2 regions of the Paracerasibacillus soli genome follow, and region 1 is predicted to be linked to the other one. Evidence: riboswitches for the same ligand, from Rfam matches in the RefSeq annotation. Region 1 holds a riboswitch; the other holds the start of a gene.

What was found. Region 1 has a riboswitch for FMN ahead of ACFFIS_RS09380 (ECF transporter S component). Riboswitches for the same ligand answer to the same signal wherever they lie in the genome.
Region 2: linked by a shared signal. The riboswitch ahead of ribD (bifunctional diaminohydroxyphosphoribosylaminopyrimidine deaminase/5-amino-6-(5-phosphoribosylamino)uracil reductase RibD) and the one ahead of ACFFIS_RS09380 (ECF transporter S component) in region 1 are both predicted to bind FMN.

Annotation. Positions count from the first base shown of each region.
Region 1 is NZ_JBHLWL010000026.1:50,830-67,239, forward strand. It holds gene ACFFIS_RS09350 (glucose-6-phosphate isomerase) at 1-1,072, opposite strand, end outside; gene yugI (S1 domain-containing post-transcriptional regulator GSP13) at 1,240-1,608, opposite strand; gene ACFFIS_RS09360 (potassium channel family protein) at 1,692-2,699, opposite strand; gene ACFFIS_RS09365 (thioredoxin family protein) at 2,897-3,445, opposite strand; gene ACFFIS_RS09370 (M20/M25/M40 family metallo-hydrolase) at 3,733-4,764, shown strand; gene ACFFIS_RS09375 (S8 family serine peptidase) at 5,247-10,373, shown strand; FMN riboswitch at 10,572-10,718, shown strand; gene ACFFIS_RS09380 (ECF transporter S component) at 10,893-11,477, shown strand; gene ACFFIS_RS09385 (hotdog fold thioesterase) at 11,800-12,189, opposite strand; gene ACFFIS_RS09390 (1,4-dihydroxy-2-naphthoate polyprenyltransferase) at 12,208-13,140, opposite strand; gene ACFFIS_RS09395 (isochorismate synthase) at 13,492-14,880, shown strand; gene menD (2-succinyl-5-enolpyruvyl-6-hydroxy-3-cyclohexene-1-carboxylic-acid synthase) at 14,886-16,410, shown strand, end outside.
Region 2 is NZ_JBHLWL010000022.1:305,476-321,885, reverse strand. It holds gene ACFFIS_RS08220 (NPCBM/NEW2 domain-containing protein) at 1-5,184, opposite strand, end outside; gene ACFFIS_RS08215 (hypothetical protein) at 5,626-6,078, opposite strand; gene ACFFIS_RS08210 (hypothetical protein) at 6,878-7,018, shown strand; gene ACFFIS_RS08205 (DedA family protein) at 7,044-7,664, shown strand; FMN riboswitch at 7,974-8,122, shown strand; gene ribD (bifunctional diaminohydroxyphosphoribosylaminopyrimidine deaminase/5-amino-6-(5-phosphoribosylamino)uracil reductase RibD) at 8,250-9,365, shown strand; gene ribE (riboflavin synthase) at 9,350-10,000, shown strand; gene ACFFIS_RS08190 (bifunctional 3,4-dihydroxy-2-butanone-4-phosphate synthase/GTP cyclohydrolase II) at 10,050-11,243, shown strand; gene ribH (6,7-dimethyl-8-ribityllumazine synthase) at 11,269-11,736, shown strand; gene ACFFIS_RS08180 (nitroreductase family protein) at 12,163-12,345, opposite strand; gene ACFFIS_RS08175 (nitroreductase family protein) at 12,269-12,499, opposite strand; gene ACFFIS_RS08170 (chromate transporter) at 12,955-14,148, opposite strand; gene ACFFIS_RS08165 (PadR family transcriptional regulator) at 14,166-14,471, opposite strand; gene ACFFIS_RS08160 (hypothetical protein) at 14,585-14,767, shown strand; gene ACFFIS_RS08155 (Fic family protein) at 15,003-15,644, opposite strand; gene ACFFIS_RS08150 (FtsX-like permease family protein) at 16,068-16,410, opposite strand, start outside.

The DNA of each region.
Region 1 (16,410 bases):
TGGACTTACCTGCTAAATAATTTAATCCGTCAAGATCTTTTTCATCCTCTTCTAAAACAATATCATGGCGGGATGCTCGGACATGGAGAACAGTTTCAAACAAGTCTCTACGTCCTTCTTGAATGTATTGTCCTAAAGAATGTAAATCTGTCGAAAAGTTAGCGGAGGCAGGGAAAATACCTTTATGATCTTTTCCTTCACTTTCTCCAAAAAGCTGTTTCCACCATTCACCGAAATATTGCAAATGTGGTTCATAATTTACGAGCATCTCAATCGTTTTACCTTTTTGATATAAAACATGTCGCACGACTGCATATTGATAAGCGATATTTTTAGAAAGTGCTGGTTCCGATAAATCAGTCATTGCTTGTGCAGCACCTTTCAACATTTCCTCAACATTGATGCCACTTACCGCAATTGGTAAAAGGCCTACAGCAGTAAGAACAGAATAACGACCACCAACATCATCTGGAATAACGAATGTTTCATAGCCTTCCTGTTCAGCAACAGTTTTTAAAGCACCTTTTTCTTTATCTGTCGTCGCATAAATTCGTTTACTCGCTTCCTCTTTACCATATTTATCTTCTAGGAACTTCTTGAAAATGCGAAATGCAATTGCTGGTTCCGTTGTTGTTCCGCTTTTTGATATGACATTAATGGAAACGTCTTTGTTTTCAAGCACATCAAATAAATCGTGTATATATGTAGAACTCATATGATTACCGACAAAAATAATTTGCGGTGCTTGTCTTTTTTCTTTCGTAAGGATATTTTGAAAAGAATGGGTTAACATTTCAATGGCTGCTCGGGCACCTAAATAGGAACCACCTATGCCAATGACAAGCAAAACGTCAGTATCCTCTTTAATCTTTTGTGCGCATGACTGGATTCGCGATAATTCTTCTTTGTCATATGTTTGTGGTAAGTTAACCCAACCTAGAAAGTCGTTACCTTGACCTGTTTTTTGATGAATTGCCTCGTGAGCTATGTTTACAAAGGCATCATAGTAATGGATTTCATGTTCTTTTAAAAAGGGAAGTGCCTTATCGTAAGTAAAATCAATATGTGTCATGGGGAAACCTCCAATATTTATGTAGTCTTGTTATAGTTTTACTTTACTTAATGCGGCATACAAAATCAAGAAACTACGATAGAAAATTAATGTATTTACCTATCAAATGTTCATATTATTGACAAAAGAAAGAGGCTAGACCGTTAAGGTTAGCCCCTCTTGTATCTTTATTTATTTTCAGTTTGGTTGATCCAATCCTGTAGTTTATCACGTAATGTGTTAAAACCTGCAGAAGATGAATCTTCTTGTACGTGTTGTGCTTTGGCTTGTGGTTTCGTTCTTGTTTTAGGTTTTTCTTCTGTTGCACGGATTGATAAGGAAACCTTATTCTTTTCTTCATCAATGCTTAATATTTTAACTGTTACTTCATCCCCAACAGCTAGATGTTCCTTAATATCTTTCACATAGCCGTGTGTAACTTCGGAAATATGAACTAATCCTTGTACTTCATCATTTAATGCGACAAAAGCGCCATATGGTTGAACTCCGGTTACTTTACCTTGTACAATCTGTCCAACTTCTAATTTTTCTGTCATACTGAACAACTCCCATTATTAATATCTGTTATTTTCACACATTAGTATATGTTAACATAAAGTCAGTTTCTTGACAAAGATGACTACTTTTCTAGATTCCAAGGAACCATCGTTATTAAAATGTCTTGTTTATTCATTGTGTCAATTGAATTTGGATTAATAAACCAGTTATTATCTCTTACAAATCCGATGATGAGTATATGATGAGTCTCATGTAGTGCTGTAACTGTATCTATAAAAGTATGCTTAACTAAATGATTTGGGATGGGAAGTAATGAAAATTGTTGTTGAGATAGTAATGTCTGCGTGATTTCAAATGACTTTCCATATTTTTTACCGAATAGTTCATGAAAAAGTAAACCACCGATAAAATCATTAGGCTGTACAATCGCATTTGCTCCAGCTCGCAAGGCATTTTCCACCTGTTTTTTCGCTAGTATTTCAACAGTGATTGGGACGTCATCATTATTACCCCTAATGGCTAATGTAGCCAAAATAGTAAACTGATCAGCTTCTTGCTGACTATGATCAGCTGTTATGATGACTCGTTTTGCTTGCTGAATGTTTGCCTGTTTCAATGTTTGGTCATCTGTAACATCCCCATGAATAAAATGTAGCGGATAATGTTGGTAAGATAAATAAGATAAAGTCCGATCAATTAAAACAATTTCTTCATGTGGTTTTGTTTGTTGCAATAAATTAACTAACTTTCGAGTTCTTTCATTCCAACCAACAATGATAATATGTTGACTCCCTTTGAAGTTAACTTTTCCTTTTGATAAATCTCGCTCATGTTTTACCGTTGCTGCAGCAAAAATAGAAATATAAAAAGTGAGCAATCCTGCACCACTTAAAATTAATATGATTCCAATCATTCGTCCGGTAGTTGTAAGCGGAACAAAATCTCCGTATCCAACCGTACCCGCAGTAACAAAGGCCCACCATATTCCGGTAAAAATAGTAGGGAATTGTTTGGGCTCCACAAAATGAATAGTAATCCCAAAAACAAGCATCACGAGAAGAATGGTTATAAAAAGTCGTACGAGAACAGGTAATCGAAAATAAATATGTTTAAATAATTCTAGTCGCATCACGTCACCTATAATTTATACAAAATAAGTTGCCTTTTTAGTATGAGGGTTCGTGCATAAAATATACAAAAAAGAAGCAGGAACAAAACAAAAGGGTTAGCCCCCCTTTCCACTACATTTAGTATAAATCATTAACATTTTTACTAATGATAGTAGTTAAAAATGGGGGTCAGACCCTTTTTGTTATAGTTACTTCGTTATATCAGTTTCTCCAAAATGCTATTGTGAACATCTTCCCAAAAATCTTTTCTTTCTAAGAAAGATTTTGTTGTGGTGGAAAGTGTTTCTTTAAACTGTTCTTCGTATTTCTCGTCATCTTTATGAGGAAGTTGTGCACGGAGTTTATCAACAAATTGTTGAATGTATTCCGAGCGTGGACCCCATTTCGCAACTTCATTTCCATCCTGATCGATAAAAATAAAAATTGGGATAGAACGAGATTTGCCATTTGTTAAATATTGATCCATTAAATCAAGATTCTCATCCCTTAAAAGCATACGTACTTCCATGTTTGTCTTTTCTGAAAGACGTAATAGGATTGGTACATTTAACATCGCATCGCCACACCAGTCTTCTGTAAGGACAATGACACGTAAATTATGCTTTTCAATTTGTGCGTATTGTTCAGGGATATCTGGAATTTCAAATGAGTTGTAAATGTGTAAAAGATTATCTTTGTTTTTCTTCATTTTCTTTACGTAAGTCTCAGAAGTCATCGCTTTTGCAAACCAATTATTTAAGTTCATTAGAATTTCCCCTTTCTTATGAAGGACGTAGTATATAAAGTTTACGTGGAAGCAAGTCTTTCGTAAATGAAAATGCCTATGATTTTACCAAAATACTTCATTAAAGGTTAGAATAAGTGTATATTATTTTTATTGCACGTTGTTGAATTGGTTGACCCATACAGCTAGAATTTAAGATAAATGAAGTAGCTATAAGTACTTTATGCCTTTAAATGTTGATAAAGCACATAAAAAGATGAAGAAAAGAGGAGGCGGTTACAGTGGATTTAGCAAACAAACAATTTTTAATGGAATTATTACAAACACCATCACCATCTGGACAAGAAATGTTGATTCAGCATAAATGGATTCATTATGTAAAGCCATTTGCAGATGAAATTAGGACAGATCATGCAGGAAATGCAATTGGTGTTTTAAATCCTAACGCACCATTTAAGGTGTTGCTAGCAGGACATTGTGATGAAATTGCGCTAGTAATTAATCGCATTGATGAGAATGGTTATTTGTTTTTTGATAAAGTTGGTGGTATCAATGAAAAGGCAGCTGTCGGTATGATGGTGACTGTAATTGGTTATAACGGAATACGTACAGGTGTCATTGGTGTGAATGCACAACATCATGGTGGATTAAAAGATGGCTTTGGTTTGGAAGATTTATTTATCGATTGTGGTTATAAAACAAAGCAGGAAGCGGAACAGGAAGTTCAAATAGGGGATCTAATAGTATATAAAAGAAACCCAGAACTATTAAATAATCAATACATAGCAGGACGTGGACTTGATAATCGTACGGGTGCATTTATCGTTGCCGAGGTGTTGCGGAGAGTGAAAGAATTAGGTTGCCAAGTAGGTGTATATGCAGCCAGTACGGTAAATGAAGAAACTAATTTAGGCGGAGCATATTTTGCAGCATCTGCCATAGAGCCTACGATGGCTATTGCATGTGATGTAACCTTTGCTACAGACTATCCTGGTGTAAATAAGAATAAATATGGTGATGTGCAACTAGAAAAAGGACCTGTTTTAGCAAAAGGTGCACCAATTAATATAAAAATGAATCAACTTTTAGAATCTACTGCTAAAGAGTTGGCAATTTCCTTGCAGTATGAATTAACCCCCCGCATGACTGGTACAGATGCGGATAAAATGCGCTTAACTGGTAAAGGGGTACCGGTTGCTTTAGTATCTTTACCATTAAGGTATATGCACTCACCAGTTGAGACGGTGAGCATAAAAGATATTGCAGATGAGATTGAATTACTTGCTCAGATGATAGCAAAACTTACAGGAAAAGAAAGTTTAAACCCGCTGGAAAAATAAGCTTCATAAAAAAGTAAGGTATAAGGCTAGTCCTATAGACAGTGTGTTTCGTTGCTGTTTATAGGACTTTTTATGTGCAAAAGATTAGCGAAAAGACAAAAAGTGTGAAACATACTCATTTTATAAATCAAAAAGCGATGACAATAGGTGGAAGGACTTATTTTTCTTTCCTTTTTAGGAAAGTAGGTTAATAGTTCGTTAGTCCTTGTTCCGATAAGTGTCATGCAAAGTATTGTTTCTAATGTGTTTTAAACTTATATACATGATATGCCCCTAGTTCTTTTTAACTATATGTAAATGAGTGCACATAATTCGTTTTGTTCAATTAGGAATATTCAGTAATCTGGCGACATGATTCGACAGACTTTTGTAAAAATTTCTAGTATTGTTATATATACACCAATGATTTGACCACAAAATTAAACGGAAAGGGGGAAAGTTGGGACAAGCAGTTAGATATTAAAACATTGTTATAGGGAGGAATGAACGTATTGGGGAAGAAAAGAAGAAGAAAACAAATGCAAGTCAAATTATTTAGTGTCATTGCATCTTTGCTCATGATCTTTTCTTTGTTTACGCCAACTATTCATGCACAATCAAATGATCGAAATAGTGCAAAGGCAAACGGAAAAGTTCATCAGTCGTTATTCAATACAAAGAAGTTAGCAAAGGAAAAATTGAATAATCGCTTAATGGATGAATTCAAGAAAGATGAGCATGTCACTTTTCTTGTTAAGTTTCAAGAAAAGGCTGACGTTGAAAAAATTGCTTTAGATGCACAAAAGAGTGCAAAGAAAGCAAAATTATCTGCTAACCAAGCAAAGCTTTCACAACGTTCAGCTGTTGTAGCCGAGTTGAAAACAGTTGCACTTGAATCACAATCACGTGTGACAGCGTATTTGGAACAAGAAATGAAAGAAGGTAACGTCAAAGACTTTCATTCCTATCATATTGTGAATGGGATGGCAGTTACTGCAAATAAAGAAATTGCAGAAAAGATTGCTGAGTTTGCCGAAGTAGAAAAAATTCTACCGAACGAACAACGTAAGCTTTTAGAAGCAACTAAAACAAAAGAGAAAACACCTCAATCTAATTTGCAAAACGTGGAGTGGAACGTAGAGCGGGTTGGAGCGCCTGATGTTTGGGCAATGGGAATTGACGGATCAGGTACAGTTGTTGGAAGTCTTGATTCCGGAGTACAGTGGGATCACCCTGCATTAAAGGAAAAATACCGTGGTTATGATTCGGCTACTGGTGAAGTTGATCACCAATATAGTTTCCTTGATGCAACTGCAGCTGGTAGAGAGGCAGCTTATGATGATCATGGGCATGGTACACACGTTACAGGTACAATGGTCGGAAGTGAGCCAGATGGTTCAAACCAAGTCGGAGTTGCACCTGGAGCAGAATGGATTGCAGTGAAAGTATTTAATGCAGCTGGAAGTACTTCAGATGCAATACTTTTAGCAGGTGCTGAATGGATGTTGGCACCAGGTGGCCGTGTAGATTTAGCTCCAGACGTTGTTAATAACTCATGGGGTGGAGGACCTGGGCTAGATGAGTGGTACCTAGATGCAGTTAGAGCATGGCGTGCACATGGCATTTTCCCAGAGTTTTCTGCAGGAAATACAACATTAACTAACCCTGGTGGACCAGGATCTGTTGCGGTTCCAGCGAATTATCCAGAGTCTTTTGCAACTGGTGCAACGGACATTAATGATAATATCGCTTCATTCTCATTACGTGGACCATCACCATATGGAGAAATTAAACCAGATATCTCTGCACCTGGGGTGAATATTCGTTCCTCAGTGCCAGGAAGTGGTTATGAAGGTGGATGGAATGGAACATCAATGTCAGGCCCGGCTGTATCAGCAGTTGCTGCTTTACTACGTCAAGTAAATGCCAATATCTCAGTTGATGATATGGAACAAGTTTTAATTGATACAGCAATTGCAAGAACAGATAGTCAATATCCAGAATCACCGAATAATGGATATGGTCATGGTATTGTAAACGCATTTGACGCAGTTTCGTCAATATTAGATGGACTTGGAAATGTTGAAGGTGTCGTAACGCAAGATGGAGAAGATAATGAGGCACCAACATTTGAGCATGAGTCTGTTAATGTAACATACTCTGAAATGGATTTGGAGCTTTTTGTCCAAGCGGAAGATAATATTAGTGTCACTTCTGTAGAAGTAAATTACCAAGTTGATGGTGGAGAAACAAAAACAGTTCCAGCAAAGCAAATCTCTGGAAATTATAAAGCTGGAGAGTACAAAGCGACGATTCCTGGAGAAGATCTAGTTGGAAATACATTGACGTATACGTTATCTATCAATGATTTTGGTAATAACACTGTCGTAAGCGATGCGTATACAGTTGAAATAAAACAAGGTATTACACCAGGATATTATGAAGACTTTGCAACGAAACCAACTGGATGGCATTCGTTTGGAGAAAACGATTCATGGGAGTGGGGAGTTCCTACTTCAGGTCCTGAAAGTGCTTTAACTGGTGATAATGTTTATGCAACAAATTTATCTGGTGATTACAGTAGTAATACCAATGCTACACTGGTAATGCCTCCAATGGATCTTCCAGAGGGAGATGTATTTTTAAAAATTACTAGTTGGCATAACTTTGAAAAGTCATCATCAGGTACAGATTGGGATTCTGGACATGTCGTCGTTTCAACTGATATGAAGGATTGGGAAGAAATACATTTGTTTAGTGGTATTTCCAATGGTTGGGAAGATACGATTCTTGACCTATCTGAGTATTCAGGACGTGTCTATATTGGCTTCAAGGCATCTTCAGACGGTAGTGTAAATAGACCAGGATTGTATATAGACAATGTTGATTTATTTGATGCTTCGCGTTATGAGGATGATGAGGAAGCGCCTGTCATTAACCATGAAGCGCCAAGTGAGGCATATGAAGGTACTAAATTACATTTACAGGCTGAAGTTACGGACAATGTGCGTATTAATAAAGTAGAACTTCATTATAAAGATTCACAAGATGAGTGGACAGAAGTTGACGCAGAACAACTGACTGGTGGATTAGAGTCAGGTAATTTTGCGGCAGTAATTCCTGGTGACGCTTTGGAAGGTGAATCTATCACATATCGTTGGTATGCCAAAGACTACAATGAAAATGAAACATTTACAGAAGAATATAGTGTAGAGATTAATGAAGCAATTACAGTAGGATATTTCCAAGACTTTGAATCAAGTCCAAGCGGTTGGTATTCATTTGGAGAAAATGACTCATGGGCGTGGGGCGTACCTACTACAGGTCCAGAGCAAGCTGCATCTGGAGAAAAGGTATATGCAACAAATCTAGGTGGAGACTATGATAGTAGCATGAGGGCAACACTCGTTATGCCTCCTGTTGAACTCCCAGAAGAAGGAGCTTATTTGAAGCTAAAGAGTTGGCATAACTTTGAAGAATCTTCAGCTGGCCGTGCTTGGGATTACGGACATGTTGTGATTTCAACGGATCAAGAAGAATGGACAGAACTCCATATGGTCCAAGGACAATCAAACGGTTGGGAAGATATTGAGGTTGACCTATCAGACTATAGCGGACGTGTATATTTAGGGTTCTACGCTTATTCTGATATTAGTGTAAATAAAGAAGGCTGGTATATTGATGATGTTGAATTAGCGGCGGAAAGTGGAGCAAGCTCAAATAAAGTAAGCTTGGGCGTCGAAAAGAATGCACCAGTCAAGAATGAAAAGCCTAAGGCAAAAGTTGCATCAGAGAAAGTAGAAAAAAATCATGATGTAAAACCAATGTTATTACCACTAGGTGCAAAAGTAAGTGTACTAGAAAGTGGTCGTTCTGTTAATACGAATCCAGCAGATGGTAGTTATTCATTTGTTCATGCTGCAGGTGAATACACGCTTGTTGCAGATGCATATGGATATGCATCAGAACAAAAAGCAGTAAATATCGAAGCGGATCAAACGGTAACAGCTAATTTTACGCTGAATGAATTACCACAAGCTACAATCACTGGTACTGTTACACACGAAAAAACTGGTAATCCTATTGAGGGTGCAACTGTAATAGTAGTTGAAGATGCAAATATTGCACCAGTAGAAACAGACGAAAATGGAAACTTCACGTTAACTGCATACGAAGGAACGTATACATTGCGTGTTGTTGCAAGTGACTTTTATAAAAAAGAGCTTGAAGTTAATTTAGACGGTAACGTAGACTTAAATGTTGAATTAGAACCATTCTACACAGTACCGGGTGGAGAAATCGCATATGACGATGGAACTGCAGAAAACGCATTATCTTTCTACGATGCAGGAAATGGTTGGGCAATGAAAATGTCTCTACCAGAAGGTAAAGAGACCGCAATTGTAACAGATGGTGTCTTTCGATTCTGGGATACTGAATGGCCAGTTCCTGGTGGTACAGAGTTCGCTGTAGAAGTATGGGACGCATCAGGTGCTGGTGGTTTACCAGGTAAAAAGTTAGCAGGTCCGGTTCAGGCAGAGGCAAATCGTGATGGAACATGGACAGAAGTAGATTTAAGTGAACACAATATTGTTGTTGACGGTGACTTCTACATGGTCTATATCCAAACACAAGATAACCCTTATGCGCCAGGATTAGCTACAGATGAAGATGGACCATTTGCAGAACGTAGTTATCAGTTAGTTGGCGGTGCATGGTCAGCAACAACTGATGAAGGTAACTACATGATCCGTGCACGTGTCTCATATGAGGTTGGGCAAGCAACTATTACAACACCAGAAGAAAATTACGTAACAAATGAGCCGGCATTGACAGTTGAAGGAACAGCGTCTCCTACTACATCTGTGAAGTTATTGAATAACGGTGAAGAAGTAGGGGTTGCAGAAATTGGTGATGATGGGCTATTCTCTTTTGATACGGAATTAACAGAGGGTGAAAACGAATTTACTGCTGTTACTGTAATTGATGAAGATGAGGTAAATGAATCTGAACCAGTAACGGTCACACTTGATACCACAGCACCAGAACTTACGATTGATTCTCCACAAAAAGGGGACAAGACAAATCGCGAAACAGTTACAGTAGTTGGGACAGTTTCAGATACGAATCTTGATAAAGTTACGGTGAATGGTCAAGAAGTGAAAGTTAAAGATGGAAATTATTCACAACGAATCTTATTAGACGAAGGTGAAAATACAATAGAAGTTGTAGCAACTGATTTAGCTGGTAATAGTACTACAAAATCTGTTGTATTAGAAGCAAAATATACAGCACCAAAAGTTGAAAATGTTACTCCAGCAGAAGATATGCATGTAAAAGCAGGCCAAACAGTACTTGTATCATTCGACAGTGAGCCGGGATTGAAAGCTACATTCACTGTTCATATGCCGCTTACGAATTTGCCAAGTTTAAAGAATGTTACAGAGCTACCAATGTTTGAAATGTCACCAGGTCATTACGTTGCTTATTGGACTGTGCCGGGTAATCTAGTTGCAGAAGGTGCAGTTGTAGAAGTGCAAGGTAAAGACAAATTTGGTAACGAGGCTCGTGCAAAAGCTGAAGGTAAATTATTCATTTCATCACAAGAAACAAATGCTGTGAAAAAATAATAACAGTAAAAGGGATGTCTCGTGTAACACGAGACATCTTTTTTGTTCTAAGCTATTTATTAAAAATAGCGGAGTGGAAAAGCTCTGCCAGATTGAAGTTACACTTTATAATGAGGTCATATTATTAGAAAAATGGATGCATAACTATTGCAAAAGTAGATTACTTATGTATAATGGAATTAACAATAACATATCGATTCCAATCTTCGGGGCAGGGTGTAATTCCCGACCGACGGTAAAGAGTGAACGAACTCTAAAGTCCGTGACCCACTAAGTGAAAACTTCGTGGTTGATCTGGTGAGATTCCAGAACCGACAGTGAAAGTCTGGATGGGAGAAGATGTCGAGACAGCCAATTGTGCATTGTTTAATATATGCACTATTTATTTACTGTGGACAAATAATGTTTAACCCTAAAGCCCCATTTTAGCGCTTTAGGGTTTTTTCTGTTCTTATGCATGTCGGCTTATCCTTCATCACGAGGTGGAATCGGTAAAGAGATGAAGGGGGATATAGGGTGATGCAAAAAAGCAAGCAATCATCTAAACTATTAAAATTGATTATTTTATCTTTACTGGGGACAATTTCCTTTTTATTAATTTTTCTCAACTTCCCGTTACCATTACTACCACCGTATTTAAAAATTGATTTTAGTGAAATTCCAGCTCTACTTGCGGCACTTATTTTTTCGCCAATGGCGGGGATAGCGGTAGAAGCGATTAAAAACATATTATACCTAGCAATAGGTACGGGTGAACCTGTAGGAGTTGCAGCCAACTTTTTAGCTGGTATATTATTTATTGTGCCTGCTGCAGTTCTTTATCATAAATATAAAGGTGTTAAAAGTATTATTTCTGGTTTAGTTACAGGAACGATTATAATGGCAATCGCGATGAGTGTATTAAATTATCTTGTCATTTTACCAATTTATGCATGGTTTATGGGAATGGAAGATATGAAGATAGAAAGTGTGAAGCGATTTGCGGTGTTGTATGGGGTATTACCATTTAACCTTTTAAAAGGAATCATTGTCGCACTTGTATTCGTTCCAATCTATACTAAAACGCGAACCTGGATTGAACAAAAACAAGCAAATTTTTCATGAAAATGACTAATTTTCCTAGAAAAAGTTTTGTTAAGCAGTATTGCAGCTTTAATTTAAAAAGTTGGTATAGCATCGTTTATTTAAATACGAAAGCTAAATCATAAAAAAGAGCCGAATTATACATCTATTGTGTATAGTTTGGCTCTTTTTATATTTATCACAGATTACAGTCGGTAATTTACGTTTCAAGAATTTGAGGTGCTAAAAGTAATAGATGAGTTAGGATCAACAGCTAGTAAAAGTCCGATTCATTCAACTGCAATCAGCAGGGAGGTGAAAATCCCCACTAGTTACAGTTTCACTCTCTCTTTTAAACAAAGCATTAAGCGTCTTTTCTCGGTACGACTCCAATTGTACAGCGAGATACAGAAATTAAATCGCCTTGTTCATCTGTTATATTAATTTCCCACACCATTGTAGATCTTCCAACATGTATCGGTTTAGCCTTTGCCGTTACTTCCCCATCTCGTTTACTTTTAATATGGTTAGCATTAATCTCCATACCAAAAACATGAAACTTTTCTCGATCAATATGTAAAATTGCACCAATACTTGCAGCTGATTCAGCTAATGCAACACTTGCTCCACCGTGAAGAAAACCAGCTGGTTGGCGTGTTCTTTCATCTACCGGCATCGTTAAGACGACTAAATCCTTTTCCAATATTTTACTTTGTATTCCTAAAGCTTCAAAAAGTGTGTGTTCAGTATTCATTTCCATCCCCTCATCCCCTTAACTCACTATTTTATCAATGATAAGTGATATTCCAAGTAATAAGCCAAATATAGTATTTGTTTTACCAGTGGCGGCCATTGCTGGCATCATTTCTAATGGTGTCGATTTTCCTTGGAACTTTTTAATAACACTAATGGCTAATGGTATGCTAAGTAAAGTTAATAAACTCCACCATGGAAGAATCTTTAGTACTGTATACAAGATTGTTAGAGTATAAGCAATTGCAAATATACTACCTTGAAAACGAATGGCATTTTTTCTGCCTAATAAAATGGCTAATGTTTTTCTACCATTTTCTTTGTCATTGTCAAGGTCACGAATACTATTTGACATTAAAATAGCCCCGATAAATATAGCAAACGGTATCGAAATTAGGATGACATCAGATGAAAGCGTCATTGTTTGGATATAGTAACTAATACAAATAATGACTGTCCCCATTAATAAACCCGCAAATAATTCTCCAAATGGCGTATAGGCAATTGGTAAAGGGCCACCAGTATATAAATAGCCAATTAGCATACAAATGGAACCGATTAGAGCAATCATCCAGCTAGATTCGATACAAATATAAACTCCAAGTATCATTGCAATGATGAAAAAGAGTATACCAATGTTACGGATTGTTTTTGGTTTAATACCATCTCGTACAATTGTTCCACCGATTCCTACTGACCCTTCATGATCTAAGCCTCTTACATAATCATAATATTCATTGAACATATTTGTTGCTGATTGGATGAGCATTGAAGCTAATAGCATTGCTAGAAATAGGACTATGTGGATAGTACCTTCGTGAAAAGCTAACATGGAACCGATAAAAACCGGTATAAAAGAAGCAGTTAATGTATGTGGTCTGAGCAGGCGCCACCAAACGTGAAACCCATCTCTTTCTTTTAAAGCATGTCTGATATGTTTTTCTTTTGGCATAATAGTTGTTCCCCTTGTATTTTAAATATCAATCTTAAGTTTATGGAAATATAAATTAAGTGTCAATATAATTGAATCTATGCTTCTAACTTAAAATAAACTGCATCGACTTTTCATCTTCAAGTTCCGCTTTCCATCCTTTAAGGCGTGTTCAGTCAACTGTGTTTTGCTAGCAAGCATCCATTAATGATAGAACAGCCTTTTATTTACCTTTTAAAACGTTGTCTAACTCCCCGATAACTACTTTACAAATAGGCATAGTAAATGATAAGAACTACCCAATTCTTGAGAAAGATAAAGAAAGAGAATAGAATAGAAATAGACTATATGCAAGACGGAGGCATTTTCAATATGGTTACAGAGATAAAAGAACTACAACAACTCATACAAAAAGCATTAGACGATATAGGGGAAGGTCAACAAAAGCTAGTTAGCTACACCAAGAAAGTGGAACAATTTGATGCGATACATTTTTTTCAAGCAGTTCGTAAATCCTATACAAAAAGTGCGTTTTGGCATACAGCGGACAATTCGTTGACACTTGTTGCAGCTGGAGAGTTAATTAAAGTGAATGGGAATGGTAAAAAACGGATTGAACAAACAAAGGCGGCTTTAGGTAAGATGTTTGCTGAAGCTGTTACGTATTGTCCGGTTAAAAAAAAAGGTACTGGATTGCTCGTATTAGGTGGAATGAATTTTGATTCGAAGCAAGAAAACGGAGCATTATGGAAGGACTTCCCTGATAGTGAGTTTTTTGTACCAGAATTTTTATTCAGTCAATTAGAAGAAAACGACTATTATTTAACAACTAATTTGTTGGTTCGACACAAAGATCACGCGGATACGGTTGTAAAGGAATATATGAAAAAAGAAGCAGCACTATGGAACTATCCGATTTGTCATTTTACTGATAATAAATTGATAAACGAAGAAGAAGTGGCTACCCATGAGTGGAAAAATGTTGTACAGCGTGCTAAAAATTTGATTCGGGAAGGAATAGCTGAAAAAATTGTACTTGCCCGTGAGCTTCGCATAAAGGCGGCTGATGATTTTGAAATTGCACATGTTTTAAAAAGACTATTACAAACACAAGCAAATAGTTATGTTTTTGCATATGTTCGTGAAAAATCTTGTTTTATTGGTGCAACGCCCGAGAGATTAGTACGTGTTGAAAATGAACAATTATTAACGACATGTTTGGCTGGGTCGGCTCCTCGAGGGAAAACGCCGGATGAAGATGAGCAAATACGATATGGTTTACTGCAAGATCCAAAAAATATTGAAGAACATCAATTTGTTGTAAAAATGATTAAGGAATCAATCGCACCTTACTGTAAACAATTAAATATACCGAAAAAGCCGGTCGTTTATCCATTAAAAAATATTCAACATTTATACACGCCCGTTACAGCAAAGTTAGAACAGCACTTTACAATATTTGATATTGTGCAAAAGCTTCACCCTACACCGGCACTAGGTGGTACACCAACAGAAACAGCTTTAGCATTTATTCGTGAACAGGAACCGTTAAATCGTGGTTGGTATGGTGCGCCAATAGGTTGGGTTGATCAGCAAATGAATGGGGAATTTGCTGTTGCAATCCGTTCAGGACTGATAAGCGGGAATGAGGCATCTATTTTTGCTGGATGTGGTATCGTAAAAGATTCCGATATTGAAGCGGAATTCGAGGAAACAAGTTTAAAGTTTTTACCGATGCAAACAGTTTTAGGAGGCAAGTAACAATCATGGATCACATAGAAAACTTAACCAAATATATAGGGCAATTTGTAGATGAATTAGCACGGACTGGATTAACTGATGTTGTAATCTCTCCAGGGTCCCGCTCAACTCCAATTGCGATGTTAATGGTTGAACACCCAAACATAAAAGATTGGGTTATCATTGATGAGCGTTCCGCCGCCTTTTTTGCGTTAGGCTTGGCAAAAAAAACGCAGCGACCTGTTGCTTTAGTATGTACGTCAGGTACAGCAGCCGCAAACTATTACCCCGCAATTGTAGAAGCACATTACAGTCGTGTACCGCTAATAGTTCTAACAGCAGATAGACCTCATGAATTACGAGATGTTGGGGCACCGCAGGCCATTCAGCAAATTAATTTATATGGAGAATATGTGAAGTGGTTTCATGAAATGGCATTACCAGAAGCAACACCGCGTATGCTTACCTATGTTAGAAGTCAGGCAGCACGCGCGTTTCATACGGCAATGGAAGACAATCAAGGTCCAGTTCATTTAAACTTTCCGCTACGGGAGCCGTTAGTACCGAATTTAATGTTAGAAAATTTATGGGGGGAAGCAAAAACGTCATCCTATGCACCAACACACCATGGAAAAAAGAAATTAAGTGTGGAACAAGTGGAGCAGTTCATTGCTACTATAGCGGATAAAAAACGTGGCCTTATTGTTTGCGGTCCGCAACCAGATGAAGGCATTCGTTCGGCCCTACTTGGTTTAGCAGAAAAATGGCACATTCCGATACTTGCTGATCCGTTAAGTCAAATGCGATCAGCCAGTGAACATTCCCTTATTATTGAATCGTATGACGCAATTTTAAAATCAAAAGAAATTCGGCAATATTTTAAACCAGACTTTATTATTCGTTTTGGTGCGATGCCTATTTCAAAACCATATTTGTTTTTTGTGGAGGAGCATGCTGATGCGGCCCACTTCGTAGTTGAAAAACAAAGTGGTTTTCGAGATCCTGTTGGTCATGCAACAGAATATATTTTCTCGGATCCGATTTATTTTTGTGAGGACATGCAAAGCTATGAACTATCAACAGATAAAACTTGGGCAGAACAATGGCAACATGCAAATGAACGAGCAAAACAAGTTGTAAAAGAAAGTTTTTCAGGACAATTGACAGAAGGAAAAGCGGTTCATACATTAATAGATGAATTGCCCCAAGAATCGACGTTGTATGTTGGAAATAGTATGGCAATTCGTGATGTAGATACATTCTTTATGAAAACAAAGAAAAGTATTTCTGTTTTAGCAAATCGTGGGGCAAATGGAATCGACGGTATGATATCTAGTGGTTTAGGTGCAGCAGCAAGTCATACACGTGTGAGTTTGTTATTAGGAGATTTATCATTTTTCCATGATATGAATGGGTTACTTGCTACAAAGCATTACGAAATAGATATGACTATATTACTTATTAATAACAATGGTGGCGGTATATTTTCATTTTTACCACAAGCAAAAAATGGTCAACATTTTGAATTGCTATTTGGTACACCGTTACATA
Region 2 (16,410 bases), on a different contig from region 1:
TTCTGTATAATGTACTTTTTCGTATATTTTTGCGTGTTCGATTAGCTTTAATAACTCTGTTATATCTACTTCTGGTTCTGGATCAGGAGCCGGGACTCTCTCTAATCCATCAATTGCCGCTTGCAATTGTTTTATTGCCTCTATTACTTCATCTTGTGTTTTCGCATTCTCTGCCACTTCTTCCGCATGGCTAATCGCATCTTGTAAGTGGGCAAAGGATGCATCTGTATAATGCGCTTTATCGTATATTTTTGCGTGTTCGATTAGCTTTAATAACTCTGTTATATCTACTTCTGGTTCTGGATCAGGAGCCGGGATTCTCTCTAATCCATCAATTGCCGCTTGCAATTGTTTTATTGCCTCTATTACTTCTTCTTGTGTTTTCGCATTCTCTGCCACTTCTTCCGCATGGCTAATCGCATCTTGTAAGTGGGCAAAGGATGCATTCGTATAGTTCTCTTTTTCATATGTCTTTGCATGGTCAATCAGTTTCTTTAGCACTGTTACATCTATTTCCGGGGCCTCTATTACTTCTACAACTACTTCATCCAATACTTTGCCAGTTTTATCTGAAACAATTACCTTTAATTTTGTTCCAGCAGCTTGTACTGGTATTTCAACCTCAAAGTATCCTGCTTCATCAACTGGTGCTTCGCCAAGGTTTGTTTCTACCTCATCTTTTACAGTTACAGTTGTATGAGGCTTCGTTATTCCTGTCACTTGATTACTCTTACTGTTTACAGGATCTACCATTGTGGTAATTTGCTCTTCACCAGCAAAATGTAATTTGGTATCTCCCCATGTTGCATGGTCAGACCCATTACCATTACCACCGTCCGTAACGACTATTTTTAATTCTTTTCCTCCACTAATATCTACCTCAAAGTATTTTTGTGGATCTTTAGAATTCATTAAACCACTATCAAACTTTTTAAGTCCATCTACGTACACTTGGAACACGACCGAGCCAATGGTACCGTACATTTGGCGATCAACACCTACATAAGAACTAAGATAAGCAGCTTTGATTTCTGTTAAATCATAAACAATGGTGGAGTTAGCATGTGCCCCTATACCTTTCTTGTAAGCTACTTCATTACCATCTTTATCTGTTAGCCTCAATGGATTACTGCTTATTGAAACATCTTTGTTAGGTCCAGCATAATTATTTTCAGTATGTATCCAATCGTAATCAGATAAATAAGTAAAGTTATCCATATCAACTACAGAAACGATTCTCTTTTTAGATGCTTTGTTACCATCACTATCTGTTACAGAATAAATAATCTCATACTTACCAGGCACATCGAAGTTTACCTTTTCGATACCCGTTACTTTTACAGCGTCAGTTAAATCACCATCTTCTGGGTCTTTTGCTTCATAAGTGTCATCCAAATCGATTGGAACACCGACCTTCGTTGCAACAGATGGAGGTATCGTAAGTTTTGGTTTACTACTTTCTAAAGTGAATTTAGCCTCAGCCCATACTGTGTGATCCGAAGCAATTCCATTTTGGTTTGCATCTGTCGTAACAAGTTTTATCTCTTTAGCACCTGTAACAGGGACGCGAATAAACTCGTGTTCCGTATCTGATTTAAATACACCGCTCGTAAATTCTCTTTTGCCATCAATCCACACTTCAAATGTTGCCGAGGAAGGTTGGCCTTTTACTGCTTGATCGATGCCAATGTAACTCTCAAAAAAGTCATAACCTACTCCTTGAACATCGTAAACAACTTCCGAGTTCGCGTGTGCACCGATTCCTTTTGGATAGGTAACATCTATTCCTTGTCTAATCAGTGTAATTGCACCACCGGCAGGCGATAAGTCCTTTTTCAGACTACCCCATTCAATTTCAGCCGACTTTTCATTTATATCTGAGAGATAGGTATAATCACTTGTCACCGTTACATTGGCGGTTTTTGTTTCCTTTATTCCTCCATTGTTCACTTCATAAACAACTTTATAATTTCCCCTTTTGGTAATGTCGATGTTATTTGACTTTACCGTTACATCCTGTGTTATATCATCACCTAAATACGAGGATGCTTTGACATAATCCATGGGATCATAATCTTGTCGTAATTTTAATGTTACAAATTCCTCTACAGATAAGTTTGGTTTTTTTGAATTCGCCTTTTCAGGTTGTATACTATTTAACTTTTTATCGTAAGCTACCACTTCATAAAGATAAGATTTACTCGGATCTATATCGTCATCAACAAAGGAGGTGCTAGTTGTATAGCCAATCACCTTTCCATCCCTTGAAATCTCATACCCCATTGCAGCATCTCTATTTGTCTTATCTATACCAAACGTAATCGTATTTTGTTTATTCTCTGTATCTACTTTTATGGTATTTATCGTTAATTTTGCATCCTTTGAAAAACCAGTACCATTATAATCTCTTCCTAAACTATGCATGTATTCTAATTTCACGTCAGGTTTAGGTAAATGGGCAACTTTCTCTTTCATTTTTTCAGTAGCCTTTACATATCCCCAGTCATCAAAAAATGTTGTTAAATCGGTTTTTGTAGCTACCGAAAAGCCGATGACTAATCGTTGTAAATGATTATCTAATCCGTCCATAATGCCATCGGGATTTGTTCTTGCAACACGAGAGGCTTTCCCATAACTATCTTCTCCATAATAATACTGGATTTGTAAAAGCACACCTAAGTAAGTAAAGAAACCATGATTTACTTCTTCACCTTGGAATCTTCTGTATAAGGAATCCCAATCTGCTCGATCATCATAATTGTTATTCATCTTTTTCCGCATGATCACGGCGTATAAATTATTTGTTACCTCACCGTGTTCCATAATGGAATTATTAATATTATGACCCCATTCATGGTAGTAAGCCCAATCGTCATTTCCTGGGAAGCTAATCGGTTTCACTATTTGTTTAAAGAAACCACCATCTCTTTTAGGAGAATCGCCTCCGTTATACCCAGTGTAACCCCAGTCAGACCAACCATAAGGGCCTTTTGTAAATACTCTTGATGTAAACTTCGCGGGGAAGTTTCTATTTTTAGGGTCTGGGTCATCTTCCACATTACCACTTATTTTTTGGAATTCTTTCCACATTAGTTCCCATTCATCCATTGTATCGGAAACTGTTTTTCCTGTTGAACCTAATTCCTGTATCCCTTTTAAAGCCCCAGCAGCACTCGTTGAAATTGTGTTATTTTCCGAAACAAGCTCTGCAACATTATATACAACGTCTTTTGGTTTTCCCTTAGAAAAATCAGTATCATCTGTACTAATATTCTTGACGTACTTTTCTAAATCCCTTTTAAACTGAGCTGGGTCCGTTTTTCCGTGATAATAAACAGGAAAATCAGTCCCACCTACTAATCTAATTTTAGGAGCATAGGCTTGTTCGCTTGGTAAAGCCGGATTCTCCACATAAATTATTGCAGGATTCATTGATTCAAAGTTTGGTGCAGTAATTTTATTTAAACCTTGTTGTAATGGATATCTTCTAATCCAGCCATTCTTATCATCAGCTATTTGTCCGAACACTAAATTTGGCATGATACCATCTTTATCTGCATCAACAAATACTTGAATCGTTTCTCCAGGTACTATATATCTTCCAAACGTATCAAGAGAAAATGAAGTTCTTGGAATCTGATGCACCGATGCAGTTGAACCAGAGTCTCCCCGCTGAGAGGCGGTTACCACAACTTCTTTTGACTCATGATCGCTATCTAGAATATCTTTGGCGATATCTATCTTTATTTGTAACTGCTTTTCTAGAGGGTGCTTTGCAATCTTTTTCTCTAATTGCTCAATTTTACTTTTCGAATCATATTCTGGCTTTAATTCATTCATTAATCCATTTGTAAACATATCATCTATTTGATCTGCTACAACGTCTTCCTTATAGAATGCTAGTTCAGATAAAGTAGCCCAGTTCTGATTTGATTTCTTGAACGTAAATTTAACTCGCTTCATTGTAGTTGGTTTAAACTTTGCTTCTACTAATCCACTTACTATCTTATGTTTTCCGGTTGATAGAAGTTGATATGTATCCCCTTTAGACGTTTGGGAAACATAGATTTCAAATTCCTCAGCAAAACCTTTATTATCTGATGGCCTGGCGCCGTATATAAGTCGATTGACTTCCACAGCTTCTTTAAATTCTACTTCCACTTCATTTGTGAAGTCATTCGCATTGGCCCTATTCGTTTCCCAATAAGTTTGTAAGTCACCATCAACAGCATGTTCGATTACAGCGCTACTGTAGTGTCCCGCGTTATTTCGGATACTTTTGATATTTTCGTAATCCATCTGAAATAACTGCGTATATGGTGCATTGGCATAATAATTAAATGCCTTTGTTTCAGCTGTAGTGGCTGTTATCTTGGAGCTATTTAATAAAATCCTCGCATTATCAATATCTTCTTTAAATTGTTTGTATAGCGGATGACCTTGCGCTTCCTTTTCTAGTTTGTCTAGTGCCTCGATTGTACGAAACTCTTTACTGACGGAGCTAAACGTGTCATCTGTAAATAATTGCTCCATCTTTTCAGAAACGATATCTTCTTGATAAAATTGAAATTCCGCTGCACTTGCCCATTCTTGATGCACATCTTTATATACAAATTTCAGACGTTTAAATGTAGTCGGTTCAAATCGAATTTCTATGGTGTCTCCCGTAGAACCTAAATATGAACCTGTTGAGACAAGTGTGTAATCATCGCCAGTATCTGTTGTTGAACCATAGATATCGAACGCTTGGGCAAACCCCTTCCCCTTTGCACCTGTTTGTCTAGCAGTATATACAATTCTATTTAATGTTGTTGTCTTATTTAACGTAAATTCAACCTCATTAGAGAATATGGCGCTATTAGGTTTTCCTGTTTCCCAGTGCGTGTTCATATCACCATCAATGGCATTTTTAAGTGGTGATCCTGGATAGTCCCCACCGTTATTCGTAATCGACTGGATATTATCCATGTTCATTTTAAATTCCTTATTATAGTCATCTAGTAAATCACTGTTATATAGATGAAACTTCTGTACGATTGCTTGATTGGATTGTTTAACACCTCCTTCATCATCCAATTGCATCGTCAAACTCTTAACGCTAAAGTCCTGCGTTAAGGCATTAACTGGCTCATTTGCACCAGTCAATAACATGGCCGCTATAGCTGCAGCCGCAACTACCTTCATACCTATTCCTCCTCATAGAATTTCCCAAGGAGTACACAAAAAAAGTTACCCTTATGGAGAGTAATTTACTTTGTCTACCTTTTAGACAAAAAGTAATGGTGTACTCCCTGGTAACTGATTGACACATTCCTAAAATCCCTAAACTTCATGGGGGGTCGCTAAGAATGCGCTATAATTATAATGGGCTTGTATGTATTTTACAATAGTGCTTATAGCCTATGATGAAGCAATGCTGATACGGCATTATTGCATATAAAAATGATTTATCAGTCATAAAGTTAAATTATAGTAGGATAAAAATAATGAATTACACATTTTGTATAATAGGCTTTTAGTGCTTACTTAGAAAAATCAATAAAAATAAATAGGTCTGATGTCACGTTCTTGAATTATATAGATTTATCGACAAATATGGAGGTATGGGTCTTATAGGCGATGACTTTATGGATAGGGTACATCCTCATCCGGTTCATAATACTTTTGATCAGATAAAAAGGACCCGCCACTTTCTCCGCCCATCTGCTTTGTCGACCCATCTTTATATACATAATAATAATAGATATTGCCAGGGTCATCCGAAAATTCTACAAGTAAATAATACGGATTCTGTGTTTTATTTCCTCGAAAATTGATTGCGGAGATAGTCCAAGTAGTATCTGGATATTGCGCTTGCAAATATTCCTCTAAAGCTATGGATTTCTTATTAATTTGATGTTCTATCCAAAATGGACGAATGATAAAAAAGGTTATAACTCCAATTAAAACAACAGTTGATATGTAAAATCCAAACTTTAACTTTTTCCCCCAATATAAAATTGCCGCGATAATAAGCAGGAAAAGAATCATCCCACCCGCAATCATATATTCGATAACTTCATGAGGATATAGCCTCACCTTTTCTCCCTCCTATTATTAGTACCGGATATGCCCATATTATTTTCTAGTAAAGATTCAATATAGCTAGCTTTAATATTAAAAAAATATTGTATATATGCTTATTATATAATACTATAGAATTCAGAATGAAAGGAGGTTTGGTGTTGATGAAAAGGTGTTTGTTGTCTAGTATGCTACTAATACTGATTTCTTTCTCGGTATTCATAGGACCTTCAGAAAAAATGGCACAGTATTCCCTTAATCCTACAGATGAACCCGTTATCTCGATGGTTAGTAAAATTACAAATTCTGATGTAATAACGGAATCGGTCCACACTATCGTCCAAAAGTGGCAGATTGAAGTTCTATTTCCCCCTACTACATCTACACAGACCTTATTAGGAAAATCTATTCCTTTTAAGTTTATTAACCATGCATTTTTCTCTAGAGAAATTGCCGGTTTTCTCACTGTAGTGCAGCATCAATCTAATTATCTCCCCTAATACATTAAAAATCCCATTTATCAGGCTATATTTAAATATTTATACTTCGTGATATTTCCATTTACAAATAGATGAGAAGTGTTTTTCCTATGCCTTTTTATATAGGAGTAGGTCCCTGACACTTATTATCTATTCATACAAAGAAATACAATTCTACAACAAGGGATAATGATAGCGTCCATCGCTTGTTTATGTGAACTACAATCAATCCGGGTGATGTTGGTTTGTACCCGTAATTACGATATTAAATACCTAAGCGGTAGATATTTATAAAAGATGACAAGGAATCAAAGTAATTGAAAAGGACTGATTTCATGACTAAAAGCAAAGAAAAAATTAACAATAATCATGATGAATTGAATAAAAGAGATCTTATTTCAGCGAATATATTTGTCGCCTTATTGGCAATAGGGATGTTAATTGCTGGAATTGTATTAGTTAAAATGACATACTAACAACAAATAAACTTGGGAGATAAATATGGAAAATTGGTTAACTGAAATGATGAATGAATTTGGTTACATTGGGATTATGGTTCTTATTGCAATTGAAAATATTTTCCCACCTATACCTTCCGAAGTCATCCTAACGTTTGGAGGTTTCATGACAACTACATCTCAACTAAGTATGATAGGTGTCGTTATATCAGCGACAGCTGGCTCAGTTATGGGGGCTATTGTTCTATATATCATTGGCTTGCAACTCGATGTAACAAGGATGGAGAAAATCGTAAATAAGTATGGGCATATCCTCCGCATAACAAAAAATGATATTCATAAGGCAGATAATTGGTTTGATAAATATGGATCTTGGACAGTCTTCTTTTGTCGATTCGTTCCAGTAATTCGTAGTTTGATTTCCATTCCCGCCGGTATGTCACGTATGAATTTGGGATTATTTCTCCCTCTTACAACATTAGGAACTGTCATTTGGAATATTGTTCTTGTATACTTAGGTGCTTCAGTTGGTGCTTCTTGGGAAGTAATTGTATTATATATGGAAATGTACTCCAAAGTCATTTATGCAATATTACTTTTATTGATTATTGCTCTCGTTATAGTCTTTATAAAACGAAAGGGTAATCGCGGTAATCGCCTTTAAACAAAAGTTTATTAAAAACGTTTTTATAAAGCGTCCTATTCCATCATAAAGGCTTTTATTTCTGTTACAGAACTATGAAATGAGGAAAAGGTATTAGTGAATTAGATAAAGAAGCAATACCGTACCACCTTTATGACGTGCTCTAATGAAGTAGATTTTAAGAAATGATTTCGATTAGCAAATAAAGCCATTAAATCCGGTTATATTCAAAATCATGTCGTAAAAGATATTCATTGATTGATAGAAATCAGCAAACAAAATTTTTGTACAAACGAATTAGCTCTGCTATAATCGTCTGTAATTCAATAGGATTTCCTTCGGGGTCGGGTGTAATTCCCAACCGGCGGTGATGAGGTACACCTCTTAGCCCGCAACCCGTATTCATACATATTATGAATACGGTGGATTTGGTAAAATTCCAAAGCCGACAGTAAAAGTCTGGATGGGAGAAGGAAAAACAAATTGTTCAAAAGTACTGCTTTTTGACGTTTATTTGTTACTGCTTTTTTTCTCCCTTACTAAAATTAGTAAGGGAGATTTGTTTGTATGGAGAGTTTAATCACGAAAGGGGAGTATCTTTTTGAAATGAATGATAGTGAATATATGAACCTCGCACTTTTACTAGCGCGTTCTACTTTAGGTCAAACGAGTCCTAACCCAAGTGTAGGTGCCGTGTTAGTGAAGGATGGCCAATTGGTGGGAACCGGCGTGCATTTAAAGGCTGGCACTCCCCATGCAGAAGTCCATGCTATAAACGAAGCCGGAATCTCTGCTAAGGGAGCCATTATGTACGTGACGCTTGAGCCGTGTAATCACCATGGAAAAACACCTCCGTGCGCTGATTTTATTATTAAAACAGGTATTCGAAAGGTCTTTGTAGCATCTTTAGATCCAAATCCTCTTGTTGCAGGCAAAGGCGTTGAGAAGTTAACAAGAGCAGGTATTGAGGTTGAGATTGGTTTATGTAAAAAAGAAGCGATGCAGCTCAATGAAAAGTTTTTTCATTTTATTCAAACAAACACTCCATTCGTAACAATTAAAGCAGGCATTTCACTAGACGGTAAGATAGCAGCAAATTCAGGTGACAGTAAATGGATTACCTCTCCTGAATCAAGACAAGATGTACATCATCTTCGTCACGAACATGATGCAATACTAGTAGGTAATCATACCATCCTACAGGATAACCCTCTTTTAACCACCAGAAGACCCCGTGGTGGAAAAAATCCCATTCGAATTGTATTGGACACGAACTTAAAAATTCCAGTGTCTGCAAATGTTGTGCAAGATCGTTCTGCGACAACCATCATTTTTACAGGAAGCCAGATTGATTTAAACAAGAAAATAGAACTTGAAAGACTTGGTGTAACAATTATTTCTCAAAACAGGAAAGCCATCTCATTGCAAGAAGTTTTGAAAAAACTAGGTGACCTAAAGCTTATTTCTGTCCTTGTAGAAGGCGGATCGGAAATTCATGCGTCATTTATTGAGGAAAATAATTATCAACAAATTATTACCTACATTGCACCAAAAATTATTGGTGGCAAGGATGCTATTTCATTTGTTGGAGGAATAGGTCCTAGTCTTGTGAAATTAGGAAAACAACTACACTTTACAGAAATCAAACAGTTAGGGCCGGATATTAAAATTACGGCAAAACCACTTCATAGGGAGGAAAATGAAGAATGTTTACCGGAATAATTGAAGAATTAGGGGCCATTCAAAGAATAGAACCCCATGGGAACACACTCGTCCTGAATATTAAAGCAAAGAAGGTCCTAGAAGATATAACACTTGGAGATAGTATTTCAGTGAATGGCGTTTGCTTAACTGTAACGAATTTTAATCATGATTCATTTTATTTGGATATTATGCCGGAAACCTTTCACAGCACTTCACTTTCTGAGTTGAAACAAGGTTCACTAGTTAATCTAGAAAGAGCTATGAACGCTAATGGTCGTTTCGGTGGTCACTTTGTTACGGGCCATATTGACACTGTTGGAAAAATTTCCAAAAGAGAAACAAAGGAAAATGCTATCTATATCTACATGCAATATCCTAATGAATTCAATCATCTTTCGCTATATAAAGGTTCTGTCGCAATTGACGGCACTTCCTTAACCATATTTGGGGTATCTGCTACTACATTGACCGTGTCCATCATCCCTCATACCGCAAAGGAAAGTGTTCTTGGTTTGAAAGATGTAGGAGACAAAGTTAATATCGAATTCGATATGATTGGAAAATATGTATATTCCTTTTTTGAGAGGAAGGCTTCACACAATTATAAAGATAGTATTTCAATAGACTTTCTCAAAGAAAGCGGATTTATGTAAACAGAAGATAATCTTCTACACGAAACAATAGGAAGGGGTAATAGAAGCGATGTTCCATAAAATAGAGGAAGCATTAGAAGATTTAAAATCAGGTAAGGTTATTATTGTTTGTGATGATGAAGACCGTGAAAACGAAGGAGATTTTGTAGGGCTAGGTGAGTTTGCAACGTCAGAAATGATTAACTTTATGGCTAAAGAGGGAAGAGGGCTCATTTGTGTACCAATATCTGAATCAATTGCAGATACCCTAGAACTTAAACCAATGATAGAAGTTAACACAGATAGTTACGGAACAGCCTTTACTATTAGTATTGACCATATTGAAACGACAACAGGTATTAGTGCATTTGAGAGAGCTTTGACCATTCAAAAATTACTTAATGAACAGACTCTACCAGGTGATTTCAGACGACCCGGACATATATTCCCGCTTCTATCAAAGGAAGGTGGAGTGTTACAACGTCCCGGTCATACAGAAGCTGCCATCGATTTAGCGCGACTAGCAAACTCAAAAGAAGTAGGTGTGATTTGTGAGATCATGAATGATGATGGAACAATGGCACGAGTTGACGACTTAAAAGAGATTGCAAGAAAGTTCAATCTAAAGATAATTACCATCAAAGATTTGATAGCATATCGACTCGAGCATGACACATTAATAGAAAGAGAAGTGGAAATTAACCTTCCTACTGAATTTGGGGATTTTAAAGCTATCGGTTTTACCAGTAAAAGTGATAACAAGGAGCATATTGCACTTGTAAAAGGGGAAATTTATGCAGATGAACCTGTTCTATTAAGAGTACATTCAGAATGCTTAACAGGGGATGTGTTTGGCTCGAACCGTTGTGACTGCGGATCTCAACTTCATGCTGCTCTTTCCCAAATTAATCAAGAAGGGAAAGGCATCCTTCTCTATATGAGACAAGAAGGAAGAGGAATTGGGCTCATCAATAAACTAAAAGCATATAAACTTCAAGAAGAAGGCTACGACACCGTGGAAGCTAACCATAAGTTAGGTTTCCAAGCTGACTTACGCGATTATAAGATTAGCGCCCAAATATTACGTAACCTTGGTGTGAAAAAGATGCGTTTGTTAACGAATAACCCTCGAAAGATGACAGGCCTTAGTAGATACGGTTTGGAGATAGTCGAAAGGATTCCTCTACAAATGCCACTAAAGAGGGAAAATAAACAATATCTAAAAATAAAACAAGAAAAACTCGGACATTTATTAACTTTTTAAACGAAGGAAAGGAAGATATATGATTATGAAAAAAGTACTCGAAGGAAACTTAGTTGGTACAGGTTTGAAAATCGGAATTGTAGTTTCTCGATTCAATGATTTTATTACGAGCAAATTACTGGATGGGGCAGGAGATGCTCTTAAGAGACATGGAGTTAATGAGGAAGATGTGACAGTCGTGTGGGTACCAGGAGCTTTTGAAATCCCACTTGCAGCAAAGAAATTAGCAGATCAGGGTAGCTTTGACGCAATTATTGCGCTAGGAACAGTAATAAGAGGAGCTACACCACATTTTGAATATGTAAACAGTGAAGTTGCAAAAGGGGTAGCAAATCTAGGAATACAAAGTGGAATACCTATTATGTTTGGTGTACTAACAACAGAGTCAATTGAACAGGCCATAGAACGCGCTGGTACAAAGGCAGGGAATAAAGGCTATGAGGCAGCTGTAGGGGCAATAGAAATGGGGAACCTTTACAAAGACTTTAACTAAAGATATATAAACATAAGAATATATTGTAAATAAATATGCATAGCATTAGTAAATATTGATTAACTTTAAGAAGACAGCCATAAACCCTATCAAATTTCTGTTGTTTAAAAAAACACTTTTTGACACAAAAGTCCAAAAAGGCTTTTGTGTCATTTTTTTGTTCAGAAGTTTTGTGTCTCTCGTCGGTCTACGCATACAACGTATAATGATAGGATATGCCCGATATTCATTAAGCAATCAACACGCTTGTATGCAGACAAAGCTATAACAAGTCTAAACTTAAAGTTAGAGGTTGAAGTATTTAGTTCATATTAGAAATAAGCATCGAATGTTTTTATTTTACTTCAAATGAAAACCTTTGCTCTCAACAAACCCTCGCATGTGCACTCTTCCTTTTTCCTTCATAAACTCAGTCATGGATTTAGTTCATGTAGTTTGTTTGTTATGAGAAGAACGTTGTTGATAATAGATGCCCAATGTCTGATCATAGTCATCAAGTAGCTTTTCGTACTTTTCCTCGTTATACTGATTTTCATGAACAATAGCATCCAACGGGAGGCTTGGCTTTACTTCTGTTTTTTTCAGTTGGGATGCCCAAGCATAATTCAAATAGAGGAGACACTTTGTCAGGTAGGCCTACAATCCTGCTAATAGGATCCGGGTTATTGCGTACACCCCCGATATAACAGCCGCCATAACCAAGTGATTCCGCTGCGGTGATGACATTTTGAGCTATAAGAGCAGTATCGATGGTTGCGATCAAGAAATTTTCTAGATTATCATGTTCAATGACAATACCGTGCTTCTTACCGGTAACCTCGAGGCGTTTTAAATCCGCACAAAATAGAAGGAATTCTGCGGCATCACTTATATGGGTCGTAGTTTACTTATAACATTAGTAGAAATTGACATCTAGTAGTCAGTCTATTAAGGAAATAACTACCTTTGTGCTATGGAGTATCTTTCCCCTTTACAAGCTCAACAAATTGACTTAGCCATCAAGAACCTCCCACAATCTGGCGTAATTGAATAAAAGGTTGAGAAAGGCTATCCCATCCCTAATTTGGAATGGCCTTTACGATGACATTTTCTTGTTAGAGATAACCTCACCTTACTAATCGTTTTTATTTTTCTTCAAAGACATATTTTTAATGGTTTCTTTCAATTCTAGTTTGATTTTTATTTTAGAATAAATCGATTTGCTTTAGATTCATTCCTCTATATATACGACGTTAACAATCCACCTGCTGCACCTGTAACCACAATAGTCCATGGTGGCAATTTCCAATATACCAACATACTAAATAGGATTGCTGCTAGCACCAAATCTATTGGTGTAAGAACTGAGCTAGTCCAAATTGGATGATAAAGCGCAGATATTAAGATACCTACAACAGAGGCATTTACCCCCATTAAAGCACCTTTTATTTTAGGATTACTCCTCAAGGCATCCCAAAATGGTAATGTGCCTAGAGTAAGAAGAAATGCTGGTAAAAAGATTGCGAACATAGCAAGCAGACCACCTTTCCAGCCGTTAATCACCGCACCAATATATGCTGCAAACGTAAATAGTGGTCCAGGAACTGCCTGAGCAGCACCATATCCTGCTAGAAATTCCTGTTCATTTAACCATCCAGTAGGAACAAATTCCTGTTCTAATAAAGGTAAAACAACGTGCCCCCCACCAAATACAAGAGAACCAGAACGATAAAAGCTATCAAAAAAAGCAATCCATTCTATTGATGTAAGGTTACGTAGTATAGGAAGAAAGATCAACAAACCAAAAAATAAGGTTAGACAAGAATATCCTAAACAACGTGAAATAGGAAAATGGGCTTCCGATTGTTCCTCCTGAATAGTTTCCTGTCGATATAGATAAAAACTAACAATCCCCGCTATTAAGATGGCACCTATCTGTGTGTAAGCTGTCTGCCATAGTAAAGTGACGACCAATGCAAATAATGCAATGGCTTTTCTTTGAAGGTCGGGAGTTAACTTTTTAGCCATACCTAAGACTGCATGTGCGACAACTACAACAGCAACGATTTTTAATCCACTAATCCATCCCGCATCTTCTATTCCAAAAGTATGAAGAAAGGTGGCAAAAATAATAAGAGCAACGACGGACGGGAGTGTAAAGCCTAGAAACGAAATGATTCCTCCTAATACTCCGCCACGCATGACACCAATACCAATTCCAACCTGACTACTAGCAGGACCCGGTAAAAACTGACAAAGGGCAACTAAGTCTGCATAGCTTTTTTCATCCATCCATTTTCTTCTTCGGATATATTCTTCATGAAAATAACCTAAATGTGCGATAGGTCCTCCAAATGAAGTTAGTCCAAGTCTAACAGAAACTATTAAGATTTCTAGCCAAGTTTTTAGCTTATTGTCCTTTTTTTCATTCATATTTTCACCAACTTTAACTATTTAATTTCTTTAAATAATTCATAAGCCTTTGCCCTAGCTTGATTGAAAACTTCTTCACCTTTGCTAGTTGCCGTGTAATATTTCCTTATTCTCCCTTCTACGTTTCGCTTTTCTTTTAATAAAAGTTCATCTTTTTCCATACTGTGTAGAATTGGATACAAGGTTCCTGAACTAATTTCATATCCGTGTTCTTGCAGTTCTTCTTGCATCCAAGCACCATAGATAGGATGTTCCATAGCATGATGCAAAATATGTATTTGTATAAAACCCAAGAAGAGTTTTCTTAGTATTTTATCTTCCAGTTTATTCACCTCTTATCGCCATATTATCGGAATACAATATCGGAGTTCGACATTATAGATGATATTAAGGTAACATATTTTATTTAGCGATTCAACAGGAGGAGTACCGATGTGTGAATGAATTGACCGTTATTTTCGTAATTTTTGAAGGATTGCTTTCAGATATATATCTGCAAGATGAGGATAAGCAAAAGTTTATCTTTAGAATATCGAGATTAGACAATGAAGGGAAACGGTTGGATATGGCTAGTTTTTCCATTGATACAGGCGATATGAACTCACTGGTGATTTTTTAAGACTAGGTAATACTAAATTACTCTTATAACCCTATAGAAGAGCCGGAAGAAAAAAAGAGAAGCGTTTGGCGAGGTATTAAAGCTAGTTACAGGGAGAACCTAAAAAGACATCAGCAAAATGCTGATGTCTTAATATTAATTTGAACTAACTTGAACCAAAAAGGCTCTGTAAATGTTGGTATATTAACAAAGTGATTAACGTTTTGAGAAATACAAGCATCTGTTTTATACATACTCAGGATTCAAATTGAGCATGAAGAATCGCAACTTTTAATAAAGGATGAGTAGTTTCGTCTAAAATAAATTCATCTTTCGAAAGATGAGTGGTATCCATCGTTTCTCCATAAGGATGTTTATTAGCGAAAATTCCCCAATTCTCCATATGGTTTTCAATTTCATCAGCATCTACAGGAACATAAACTGCATCTTCAAATCGTTTTGTGGGTCCTATCCAATTAGGAACTTTTCGAAACTCTCCACTACTTGCATGCGTCCCCCTAGCATCTTTCATCAACACCTTATGAAGATCTAAAATGAGACGAGTTTTAAGAGGATAGCCGTTTTGAATTCGTTCTTGTCCAAGCGCTAACGCTTTACGATAATTTAGAACTTCTCTATGTTCTGCTTTTTGTTTAGATATATGTTTGTCATTAATCATATCTGTGAAGGTAACTTGAGTGCCTTCAATTTTGGTCGATTGAACAGATTCTTTTAAAGCGAGTGTATTAACTAAATCACTTTTTACAACAGAATGTCTTAGTTTTTCATCTAATCTACTTATATTTGACGACACGAGCGCTAACTTTATAAACAGTTCTGATGCTAACTCTTTATTCACACTAGCTGGCAACTTTTTAATTCCTCTGATTGGTGACATCACACCGCTCCTAGTAAGAATCGTTTTTCAATAAAATAATCTTAATGTATCTAATATACACATATTAGTTAAATTTAGTACTTTTTATCCTTAATAACTTTTAAGACACAAAAAGGCACCGACATTCCTGCCAGTGCTTTAAAGTAAATTTATACGCTATATTCAAATTTGCATCAAAAAGCACATGCTAGCCGTTGATACGACAGCATTTGTTCCAACGTTTTGGGAATTGTCGTATAGATAAAAGTGTATGAAAAAGGATTGGAATTGACACTACTTGAACCAGTTCGAACCAACACGATAGATGTTAGTTGAATACATTTTGCTAATATTATTCACTGCTTGTGCACATTTAAATCTTTTAACGAAGGGTGCTTATTATAGTAAATACATAGTTAAAAAAAGTTTAAGAGATAAGATTACCTAACTTATGATCTCATTCGAATATTTCCTTTTCGCAAAGAGATAGTAAATGATTTGCAAGAGTAGATATAAACCTCCAATTGTTAAAAAGTTTACAATCAGGATAGGTTTAGACATAATACCTCCACCGTCTTGAACAATCGTTATAATATATATATAGCTTAAAATGATTCCAATAATTGGTGCCAAAAAGAACAAAATTCTCAGTTCTTTTGAAACCATCTTTTTTACCTCTTTTTTTGTAATTCCTATCTTATATAACTTTCGATATTTTATTCTTTCCTGTTCAATATCCGCAAATAAATTCAAATACACTAGAATAAACGTCGCAAAGAAAAATAAG